One region of the Nocardia sp. NPDC050713 genome, then DNA from elsewhere that is predicted to be linked to it. Evidence: riboswitches for the same ligand, from Rfam matches in the RefSeq annotation. Region 1 holds a riboswitch; the other holds the start of a gene.
What was found. A riboswitch is a leader RNA that binds a small molecule or an ion and turns the genes downstream of it on or off. The one in region 1 is predicted to bind S-adenosylmethionine.

Region 1 (5,818 bases):
GCGAGCCCAGCGACCAGCAGCGCGAGGGTGCCGCCCGAGGTCCAGCCGTGATCGGCCGCGCGGCTGAAGCCGTACACGATGGCGATCAGGCCTGCTGTCACGGTGACGGCACCGGGCACGTCGTAGCCGCCGGTCCGCGGCGCGGGCACGTCCTTGATGACGAACGCGAGCGCGCCGACGAACGCGAGGATCGCGATAGGGGTGTTGACCAGCAGGGTCCACCGCCAGGACGCGTATTCGGTGAGCGCGCCACCCGCGATCAGGCCGATCGCGGCGCCGCCCGCGGAGATTCCCGCGAAGACGGCGAAGGCGCGGGCCCGTTCTTTCGCCTCGGTGAACGTCACCGAGACCAGCGCGAGCGCGGCGGGTGCGAGCAGCGCGGCGAAGGCGCCTTGCAAGCCGCGACCCGCGAAGAGCTGGGCGCCGTTCTGCGCCAGACCCGCGAGCGCCGAGGCGGCCGCGAAGCCGACGAGGCCGACCAGGAAGATCCGGCGGCGGCCGAGGTAGTCGGCAAGGCGGCCGCCGAGCAGCAGCAGGCCGCCGAAGATCAGCGTGTAGGCGGTGAGGGCCCACTGCTTGTCGCCCTCGCTGATGCCGAGGTCACGCTGCGCGAACGGCAGCGCGATAGTCACGATGGTCGCGTCGAGGACCACCATCAGCTGGGCCAGCCCGATCACGCCGAGCGCCAGCCAGCGGGCCGAGTCGCGCCGGTCACCCGGCGCGTGCACCGCTGTCGATATCTCGCTCACCTTGTCTCCTCGTCGTCCGGAAGTGCGCGTGCGAGCAATCCTGTCACTGTCCGACATTTGGCGTCAATAGAAAAATGTCGCAATCAGACATTTGCCATGTTGCGACAGTTGAGCGAGTGTCTGGGTTACAGTGGGGAGATGCTCGACTCATCGACGCCGGTGGGCACGAACGCGGCCGAGGACGCCGCCGCGACCGGGAACAGCACAGCGCGGGCGACGTCGGGCGGCCTCGCGTCCACGGAACGGGAAGGCGTGGTGTCCACGACGCGAGATAACACAGCACCTCTCGGCCTGCGCGAGCGCAAGAAGCAGCAGACGAGGCAGCGCATCATGAACATCGCGCTCGAGCTGTGCGACAAGCAGGGCTTCGACGCGACGACGGTCGAGCAGATCGCGAACGCGGCCGACGTCTCGCCGCGCACCGTCAACCGGTATTTCGAGACGAAGGAGGACATCGTCCTCGCGCCGGTCCTCGACTTCGGCCAAATGGTTGCCGACAAGTTGCGAGAAGAGCCGCGCGGCGGCAACGAGCTGCGCGCGCTGTGCAACGCCTACCTCCAGGTGATCGATGACGCGGCGACGGAGAACTCGGCGGTGTCGTTCTGCAGGTTCCAGCAGATGCAGCGGATCGCGCGCGACAGCCCCTCGGTCAACAGCCGCGCGCTGGAGTTCGCCGACAGCAAGTCCGCTGCCATCACCGCGGTGCTCGCCGACCGTCTCGGCACCACCCAAGGCGCGCTCAGCGTGCGGTTGATCGTCTCTACCTGGCAGATGCTGTGTCACCTCGCGATGGACGTGCACAGCGAGCTGATCATGGACTGCGATCCGCAGATCGCGGTGCGCGCGGCGCGGGCGACGCTGCTCGACGCGTACGCGGAGTTCATGCGGGTCTGCACGGAACCGCCGACGGAATCGGCGGAGTGAGATCGGCTACGAATTTCGGCCATTGGCCGCCCGCCAGCTACCATGTCCGTCAGGTCATGAGTGCCAGCGCCAAGCCCCGGCTCGCTGGACGGCAACCCTCCAGCAGCGGTGGGGTGCTCCGGGTGATGACCGGGCCCTCGAAGGTCGAGGGCAAGCGCGCTGTCAGGAGGTTCCCGGAAATGTGTTGTCCTGGATAGACCGCATCACCGATCTCGTTAGTCCGGCGAACAACTCTTGTGGAGCATGATATGACCGACCCCGTCGCGGCCGAGTTCGATCCTGCCCGTTGGTCCTTCGAGACCAAGCAGGTGCATGCGGGCCAAGCCCCCGATCCGAGCACCGGCGCCCGCGCCCTGCCGATCTACCAGACCACCTCCTACGCCTTCCGCGACACCGACCACGCGGCGGCGCTGTTCGGTCTCGCCGAGCCGGGCAATATCTACACCCGCATCATGAACCCGACCCAGGACGTGGTCGAGCAGCGCATCGCCGCCCTGGAAGGCGGCGTCGCCGCACTGCTGCTCGCCTCCGGGCAGGCCGCGGAGACGTACGCGATCCTGAACCTGGCTTCCGCAGGCGACCACATCGTGTCCAGCCCGCACCTGTACGGCGGCACCTACAACCTCTTCCATTACTCGCTGCCCAAGCTCGGCATCGAGGTCTCGTTCGTCGAGGACGCGGACGATCTCGAACAGTGGCGCGCCGCGATCCGGCCCAATACCAAGGCGTTCTTCGGCGAGACCATCGCCAATCCCAGCAGTGCCGTGTTCGACATCCCCGGCATCGCCGAGGTCGCGCACGCCGCCGGGATCCCGCTGATCGTGGACAACACCGTCGCGACCCCTTACCTGATCCAGCCGCTGGCGCACGGCGCCGACATCGTGGTGCACTCGGCCACCAAGTACCTGGGCGGGCACGGCACGGCCATCGCGGGCGCGATCGTCGACGGCGGAAAGTTCGACTGGACCGTCCGCGATGACAGGGGCGAGCCGCGTTTCCCCGGCTTCACCACCCCGGACCCCAGCTATCACGGCGCGGTCTTCGCCGATCTCGGCGCGCCCGCCTACGCGCTGAAGGCCCGCGTGCAGCTGCTCCGCGATCTCGGCGCGGCAGTCTCGCCGTTCAACGCGTTCCTCATCGCGCAGGGCATCGAGACGCTGAGCCTGCGCGTCGAGCGCCACGTCGCCAACGCGCAGGCGGTCGCCGAATTCCTGGCCGAGCATCCGGCAGTCGAATCGGTCCACTACGCCGGACTGTCGAGCTCGCCTTGGCACGAGCGGGCCAAGCGGCTCGCGCCGAAGGGGACCGGCGCGATCGTCTCGTTCGAGCTGCGCGGCGGTGTCGACGCGGGCAAGAAGTTCGTGGACGCGTTGGTCCTGCACAGCCACGTGGCCAACATCGGGGATGTGCGTTCTCTGGTGATCCATCCGGCATCGACGACGCACTCCCAGCTGACACCCGAGCAACAGCTCGCCTCCGGCGTCACCCCGGGACTGGTCCGCCTCGCCGTGGGCATCGAGGGAATCGACGACATTCTGGCCGATCTGCGCGCCGGATTCACGGCGGCGACGACGTGACCGTGAGCACCGAGCAGAGCATCGAGTCCGGCGTCGGCCTGCTGCCGCCGCCGGACGGCAGGCCCGGCGTCATCGCCATCGGGGACGTGCGGCTGGAAAGCGGCGCGGTGATTCCGAATGTCCATCTCGCCGTGCAGCGGTGGGGCGAACTCTCCCCCACCCTGGACAATGTGGTGCTCGTCGAGCACGCTCTGACCGGTGACTCGCACGTCGTCGGCACGCCGGACGACGTCCACGCGCAGCCCGGCTGGTGGGAGGGCATGGTCGGGCCCGGCGCGCCGGTGGACACCGACGAATGGTGTGTGATCGCGACCAACGTGCTCGGCGGCTGTAAGGGCAGCACCGGGCCGTCGTCGCTCGCGCCGGACGGCAAGCCGTGGGGCTCGCGTTTCCCGGAGATCTCGATCCGCGATCAGGTGAGCGCCGAGGCCGCCCTGCTGGATCTGCTCGGCATCGAGCGGCTCGCCGCGGTCGTCGGCGGATCGATGGGCGGCATGCGGGTGCTGGAGTGGATGATCGGCGCGCCCGAAAGGGTGGCCGCGGCGCTGGTTCTGGCCGTCGGCGCGCGCGCCACCGCCGACCAGATCGGCACCCAGACCACCCAGATCGCCGCCATCAAGGCCGATCCGGACTGGCAGGGCGGCGACTACCACGACACCGATCGCGCGCCGATGACCGGCATGGGCATCGCGCGCCGCATCGCCCACCTCACCTACCGCACCGAGGGCGAACTCGACCACCGCTTCGAGAACCACGCGCAGGGCTCGGAGGATCCGCGGCGAGGCGGGCGCTACGCGGTGCAGAGCTACCTGGACCACCAGGCCGAAAAGCTGTGCAAGCGTTTCGATCCCGCCACCTATGTGTTGCTCACCGAGGCGATGAACCGACACGACGTCGGGCGCGGACGCGGCGGTATCGAGGCCGTGCTCGCCGCGACGCCGGTGCCCTGCGTGGTCGGCGGCGTGGACTCCGACCGGCTCTATCCGCTGCGCACGCAGCAGGAACTGGCCGATGCGCTACCCGGCTGCGCCCGGCTGGAAGTAGTGCACTCACGCGACGGGCACGACGGGTTTCTGACCGAGGCGGCAGCGGTCTCCAAGTTGCTCATCGAGACCATGCGGTTGGCGCGCGAGAACCGGTAGTCGCGGTTCGCCGGACACAGCGTCGGAGCGCTCGGAAGGGAGGCTACGGCCTCAGCCGACACCGAGCGTGTTGATGGTCGCCGCCAAGAAGACGATGGCGGAGCCGAGCAAACTCAGCGCGCCCACGTCGAACGGCTTGCTGCGCACCGCGAGCAGCCCCACCCGCGCGGTCGGCAGGCACAGCCGGAAGGCCGCCGCCAACAACGTCGCCCCACCGAAGAACAGGGCACCGCGCCGCCACCGATCCGAAGCGACGAACACCACCGCGACCAAGACGACCAGCGCGACGACCACCATCGGCAGATGACTGCGCACGAACTGCGCGGCACGACTACCGCCTGCGTGTCGTCCGCCGGACGCGTCGAGATCGGTCACGGCACCGATTCTTGCAGACGCACCCTCGCCACCCCTGCCCCCACCACCCGCTCCCGTCGATGCAGAGCCGCGCCCGCCACCGTCTCATGCAGTGAATGCGACTGCTGCGGATGGCCGAACTCGTCCGCAAGTACGCGGACTTCCCTCTGGGCGCAGTCGACGCGTCTGTCATCGCCGAGTGCCTTTCCGGCTTCTGCCGAACTGAACTCGGTTCTCGGCGGTGGCCCGTCGGCTCGGCTGTAGCGGCGCCTGATTGACTGGTTGCGTGTTCCGCCTGATGTTCCACGAGCCGTGCATTCCGCCGAACACCGGCAACGCGATCCGTCTGGTCGCCGGGACCGGCTGTGAGCTGCACTTGATCGAGCCGCTGGGGTTCGACCTCTCGGAGTCGAAGCTGCGCCGGGCCGGGTTGGACTACCACGATCTGGCCTCGGTCACCGTGCACGAGAGCCTGCCCGCCGCGTGGGCGGCGCTGCGGCCGGAACGCGTCTACGCCTTCACCACCAAGTCGACGACCCGCTACACCGACGTCGCCTATCAACCCGGCGACGTCCTGCTCTTCGGCACCGAACCCACCGGCCTGCCCGACCATGTCCTCGACGACCCGCACGTCACCGCCCACCTGCGCATCCCCATGCTCCCCGGCCGCCGCTCCATGAACCTCTCCAACGCCGCCGCCGTCACGGTTTACGAAGCCTGGCGCCAGCTGGGCTTTCCCGGCGGGATCTGAGCGCGGCACGGCTACCATTTGGCCCTGAACGGTATCGAGTTCGATTTCCCGTTCCCGATCAGCATTCCGTGGACCGAACTCGAGTTCTGAGGCCTCGCCCCTCAGTCCTCGATTTCGAAACGTTTGAAGCGGGAGGTGGTGCCCGCGGTGAGGCGGACGGCGGTTTTGGGGACGTCGAAGTGGGTGGCGAGGAGTTCGATGGCGGCCTTGTTGGCCTTGCCTTCGACGGCGGGGGCGCGGACGTAGAGCTGGAGGGTGCCGTCCGGAAGTGGTTCGACGAGTGGGCCTTTACGGCTGTTGGGTTTGATGATCGCCCTGACC
Region 2 (5,818 bases), on a different contig from region 1:
ACGGGTCGGCGGTGAAGGGGCGGGTTTCGGGGGTGGGGTTCCAGAGGCCGTCGGTTTCGGCGTAGTTCCAGGAGGGGCCGCGGTGGACCAGGGTGGCGACGGCGTCGACGAGGCGGTCGATGTCGGCGGGGGTGGTGCCGAGGCCGATGCTGGCGCGCAGTGCGCCGTCGAGGCCGAGGCGGGCGAGCAGCGGGTGGGCGCAAAAGCGGCCGTCGCGCACACCGATGGCGTGTTCGGCGGAGAGGTAGGCGGCGACGTGGCCGGGCGCGAAGCCCGCGACGGTGAACGCCACGATGCCGACGGAATCGGGACTGTCGGACCAGATGCGCAGCGTCTCGACGCCCGGGATGGCACACAGTCCCTCGCGCAGGCGGTCGGCAAGCAGGCGTTCGTGCGCGGCCAACCCCACGGGATCGATGGCGGCGAGCGCGTCACAGGCGGCGGCGATCGCGGCCGCGCCCAGCACGTTCGGCGACCCCGCCTCGTGCCGCTGCGGCGCGGGCGCCCATTCGGCGCGCTCGGTGCTCACCGCGCGCACCGCACCGCCGCCCGCGAGATAGGGCTCGGCCCGATCCAGCCAGTCGCGGCGGCCGACAAGCACACCCGCACCGAACGGCGCGTACAGCTTGTGACCCGAGAAGGCGAGGTAGTCGATCCCCGCCTCCCGCAGACTGATTCGCCGGTGCGGCGCGAGCTGGGCCGCGTCGACCAGGATGCGCGCGCCACACTGGTGCGCGATGTCGGCGAGCCGCTCCAACGGCAGCACCTCCCCGGTGACATTCGACGCCCCCGTCACCGCGAGCAGTGCGGCGGGCTTGCTGCACAGCTCCGCCACCAGCAACCGGATGGTCTCGGCGACGGTGTCGGCAGCGCGCACCACGCGGCGTCCGTGCCGCGTCCACGGCAGGAAATTGGCGTGATGCTCGATGTCGAGCACCACGGTGTCGCCCGGCACACAGGACGCCAGCAGGTTCAGCGAATCGGTGGTGTTGCGGGTGAACACCACCACCTGGTCGTCGGCGGCGTCGAGGAAACGGGCGACCGAACCGCGCGCGGCCTCGTAGCACTCGGTGGAGATGCGCGAGGCGTAGCCCGCGCCGCGGTGCACGCTGGCGTAGTACGGCAGCAGCCGCTGGATCCGGTCGGTGACCTGGGCCAGCGCCGGCGCGCTCGCGGCGTAGTCGAAGTTGGCGTAGGTGCGGGTTCCACCCTGCACGAGCGGCACCGGCAGATCGTCACCCGAAACGCGGGCGAAGGCGGCACAGGTCTGGTCCACAACAGCGGTCATCACGTAATCCCGTCGGCTCTGGGACTCGCGATCGAGGGATTCGTCGAGTCCGCGCTTGCCGCGCCCGGTCGGACGGCGGCCCGGTCGTCACCCGGAGCACCCCACCGCGGAGGAGGGTTGCCGACCAGCTAGCCGGGGCTTAGCGCTGGCACTCGTGACCTGTCCCGAGATTGGCAGACCGCACGCGGCTCTGTCAACCTCTGGATTCGCGCGGCCGAAAGTCGGTTGCGCCGCCGCGGGAACTGCGCTGCACTCGTTGGGTGACGCCCTCGCTGCTGCTCAGCTTCGTCGGACTGTGCGTCCTGCTCTCCCTGACGCCGGGGCCGGATTCGTTTCTGGTGCTGCGCTTTTCGATCGTGGACGCCCGTCCCGGCATCGCCGCGGCGGTGGGCTCGGCGCTCGGCGGCCTGGTGTGGGCGGTGGTGGTGGCCGCTGGCGTCGCCGCGCTGCTGGAGCAATCCGCGACCGCGTATCGCGCGCTGAAGATCGTCGGCGGAATCTATTTGGTGTACCTCGGAATTCGTACGCTCATCGAGTTGCGCAAGCGGCGGGCGCAGGCCGATGCCGAGTTCCATTCCGGCAGCGGGAAAGCGCCCTCGGTTCGCTCGGCGTTCACGGCGGGCGTCGTCTCGTGTCTGTTCAACCCGAAGGTCGGCCTGTTCTACCTCGCCGTGCTTCCCCAGTTCCTGACCGAGGTCACCTTCCTGAACACCCTCGCGCTCGGCGCGATCGAATGCACCGTCGCCGCCGTCGAGATGATCCTGCTCGCCCTGCTCGCCGCCCGCGCGGTGGCGTTCCTGCGCAGCCCGAGGGTCCGCGATCGGCTCGAGCAAGCGAGCGCCGGGATTCTCACCGCGCTGGGTCTAGGTACCGCGGCCTCGGCGACCTGATAGGCGCCGCCGCCCAAACGGAGCGAATGCGGAAGTGCGCCTGACGGCCCCATCCACCCGCCTCGGCTCGCCGATCGACGTCACACCGCAGCCCCGGAGATATCGCTGGTACCGCGGGTACCGTGGTCAGTTGGTCACCGTGGCGTTTGCCAATCGGTAACCCTCATGTGAAACAACCATCGGGAAACGCAAGGCAGGTCTATGAGAGGTGGGCCGGACGTGATGCTCCAGCCGCAGGTCGACACCGCGGTGGGCACTAGCCCGACGACCGGGCAGTCGTTGTCCGACCCCCTGCTACGCGGCGCTGCGGCGCCTCCGCCGCGCACCCTCGTCGACATCCTGACCGCCACCGCGCGTGCCCATCCGGACGCGCACGCCATCGATGACGGCGAGATTCTGATCACATACCGCGAGCTGCTCATCGCGGTCGAGGCACGAGCGGCCGAGCTGGTCGAGGCCGGAGTCCGCGCTGGCGACCGGGTCGGCGTCCGAATGCCCTCCGGCAGCGGCGATCTGTACGTCACGATCCTCGCCGTGCTGTGGGCGGGCGCCGCGTACGTCCCGGTCGACGCCGACGATCCCGACGAGCGGGCCCGGCTGGTCTTCGGTGAGGCGCGGGTGAGCGCCGTCGTCACCGCCGAGGGTGTCCGTGCCGTCGAAACATCCACCGCCCCAACCTCTCTCACGGCCGGTGAGGACACGGACCACACGTTCCCCGCACCCGACGACGACGCCTGGATCATCTTCACCTCCGGCTCCACCGGCACCCCGAAGGGCGTCGCGGTCACCCACCGCAACGCCGCCGCCTTCGTCGACGCCGAGGCGCGACTGTTCCTGCGGGAGGCGCCCATCGGCCCCGGTGACCGTGTCCTCGCCGGTCTCTCGGTCGCCTTCGACGCCTCCTGCGAGGAGATGTGGTTGGCCTGGCGGCACGGCGCCTGCCTGGTGCCCGCGCCGCGCGCGCTGGTGCGCACCGGCGCGGACCTCGGCCCCTGGCTGGTCCGCCGCGAGATCAGCATCGTCTCGACGGTGCCGACGCTGGCCGCGACCTGGCCCGCCGAGGCGCTGGAACCGGTCCGGCTGCTGATCTTCGGCGGCGAGGCCGTGCCGCCCGAACTCGCCGAACGCCTTGCTGGGGACGAGGATTCGGGACGCGAGCTGTGGAACACCTACGGCCCCACCGAGGCCACCGTTGTGGCGTGCGCGGCCCTGCTCACCGGGGAGCCGCCGATTCGCATCGGATTGCCTTTGGACGGCTGGGATCTGGCCGTGGTCGACGCGCAGGGCAACCCGGTCGGCGAGGGCGAATCGGGCGAACTCGTCATCGGCGGCGTCGGACTCGGCCGCTACCTCGATCCGGCCAAGGACGCCGAGAAGTACGCTCCACTGCCCGGGCTCGGCTGGGAACGCGCCTATCGCAGCGGCGATCTGGTCCGCAACGAGAGCGCCGGGCTCGTCTTCCTCGGCCGCGCCGACGATCAGATCAAACTCGGCGGCCGTCGCATCGAGCTCGGCGAGATCGACAACGCGCTCCAGCATCTGCCCGGTGTCACGGGAGCGGCCGCCGCGATCCGAACGACCAAGGCGGGCAACAAGACCCTGGTCGGCTACCTCACCGGCCCCGATGGCGACTTCGACGCGCGCGCGGCGCGCGAACTGCTCGCCGACCAACTGCCCGCGCCGCTGGTGCCGCGCCTCGCGGTGGTCGACGAGCTACCCACCCGCACCTCGGGCAAGGTCGATCGCGACGCGCTGCCCTGGCCCCTGCCCAAGGCCAAGCCCGCCGACGCCGACATGTCCCCCACCGCGCGCTGGGTCGCCGGACTCTGGGACGCCATCCTCGGCGCCGAGGCGACCGGCCCCGACGCCGACTTCTTCGACCTCGGCGGCGGCTCGCTCGCCGCCGCCCAGCTGGTCACCGCGCTGCGCGAACGCTATCCGCGGGTCGCCGTCGCCGATCTCTACGACCATCCGCGCCTCGGCGCGCTCGCCGACCTGCTCGACGCCAGCGCCCCCGCCGCCGCGGTCGCGGAACGCACCGTGCGTCCCACCCCCCGCACCGCGCAGTGGGTGCAGGTACTCGCCACGGTGCCGCTGACCACCCTGACCGGATTGCAGTGGCTCACCTGGCTGGCCATCGTCGGCAATATCGCGGCGTGGTCGGGATCGCTGCCCTGGCTGCCTCGACTGTCCTGGTGGTGGGCGCTGATCGCGTTCCTGCTCTTCATCTCCCCGCCCGGCCGGATGGCGCTGTGCGTGGCCGGTTCGCGCGTGCTGTTGCGCGGCATCGCGCCCGGCAGCTATCCGCGCGGCGGCTCGGTGCACCTGCGCCTGTGGGCCGCGGTGCGATTGTCCGAGGCGAGCGGCGCCGAGAACCTCTCCGGCGCACCCTGGATGGTGCCCTTCGCGCGGGCGCTCGGCGCGCGCATCGGCAAGGGTGTCGACCTGCACACACTGCCGCCGGTGACCGGGATGCTCGAACTGGGCGACGGGTGCAGCGTGGAACCCGAGGTCGATCTGTCCGGCTACTGGATCGACGGCGACCTCGTGCACATCGGCCCGATCAGCATCGGCCCCGGCGCGGTGGTCGGCGCGCGCTCGATCCTGTTGCCTGGCACGAGGATCGGGAAGAACGCCGAGATCGCGCCAGGTTCCGCCGTTTCGGGGAAGGTCAAGGCCGAACAGGAATGGGCGGGCTCGCCCGCCGTGAAGGTCGGCCGCGCCCGGCACCGGTGGCCCGCGCACACGCCGCCGCGCGCCCGGCACTGGGTCCCGATCTTCGGCATCACCTCGATGGCGCTCGCCGCCCTCCCGATCCTCGGCCTCGGCGCGGGCGGCGCGTTCCTGGCCTGGTGGGTCCGGGACACCACGACGCTCACCGCCGCGCTCGGCCGCGCCTTCGCCGTGCTGCCGGTGGCGGTGCTGCTCGTGCTCGGCGTGTACGCCGCGGCGACCGTCGTCCTGGTGCGTCTGTTCGCCATCGGGCTGACCGAGGGCCACCATCCGGTGCGCAGCCGCGTCGGCTGGCAGGCCTGGGCCACCGAACGCCTGCTCGACTCGGCGCGCACCTTCCTGTTCCCGCTCTACGCCAGCCTGTTGACGCCGTTGTGGCTACGCCTGCTCGGCGCGAAGGTCGGCAAGCACGTCGAGGCGTCGACCGTGCTGCTGCTGCCGAAGTTCACCACCGTCGCCGACGGCGCCTTCCTGGCCGACGACACCATGGTCGCCGGTTACGAACTCGGCGGCGGCTGGCTGCGCATCGGCGAGGCCAAGGTCGGCAAGCGAGCGTTCCTCGGCAACTCGGGGATGACCGCGCCCGGCCGCCGGGTACCGAAGAACGGGCTGGTCGCCGTGCTCTCTGCCGCGCCGTCCAAGGCCAAGGCGGGGTCCTCGTGGCTCGGCAGCCCGCCCGTGCGCCTGCGCCGCGCCTCCGAAACCGCCGACGCCAGCCGCACTTTCGATCCGCCGCGGCGGCTGCGCGTCGCGCGGGCGATCGTGGAGACGTGCAGGCTGATTCCGGTGCTGGTCACCTTCGCCATCGGCCTCGGCGTGCTCTTCGCACTGGCCTGGCTGGCCCAGCGGATCGGTCACCTGCCGACCGCCCTGCTCAGCGGCGTCGTGCTGTTGGTCGCGGGCGCGA

Region 2: it holds a riboswitch for S-adenosylmethionine, as region 1 does, so the genes downstream of both, AB0H49_RS32160 (aminotransferase class V-fold PLP-dependent enzyme) here and AB0H49_RS14375 (bifunctional o-acetylhomoserine/o-acetylserine sulfhydrylase) in region 1, are expected to answer to the same signal.

What each region holds. Positions count from the first base shown of each region.
Region 1 is NZ_JBFAHS010000006.1:139,010-144,827, forward strand. It holds gene AB0H49_RS14365 (MFS transporter) at 1-749, opposite strand, end outside; gene AB0H49_RS14370 (TetR family transcriptional regulator) at 888-1,673, shown strand; SAM riboswitch class IV at 1,726-1,836, shown strand; gene AB0H49_RS14375 (bifunctional o-acetylhomoserine/o-acetylserine sulfhydrylase) at 1,922-3,250, shown strand; gene AB0H49_RS14380 (homoserine O-acetyltransferase) at 3,247-4,392, shown strand; gene AB0H49_RS14385 (DUF3017 domain-containing protein) at 4,444-4,689, opposite strand; gene AB0H49_RS14390 (tRNA (cytidine(34)-2'-O)-methyltransferase) at 5,033-5,497, shown strand; gene AB0H49_RS14395 (DUF167 domain-containing protein) at 5,599-5,818, opposite strand, start outside; gene AB0H49_RS14400 (DUF4349 domain-containing protein) at 5,786-5,818, opposite strand, start outside.
Region 2 is NZ_JBFAHS010000024.1:45,038-50,855, reverse strand. It holds gene AB0H49_RS32160 (aminotransferase class V-fold PLP-dependent enzyme) at 1-1,288, opposite strand, end outside; SAM riboswitch class IV at 1,335-1,448, opposite strand; gene AB0H49_RS32155 (LysE family translocator) at 1,549-2,178, shown strand; gene AB0H49_RS32150 (Pls/PosA family non-ribosomal peptide synthetase) at 2,401-5,818, shown strand, end outside.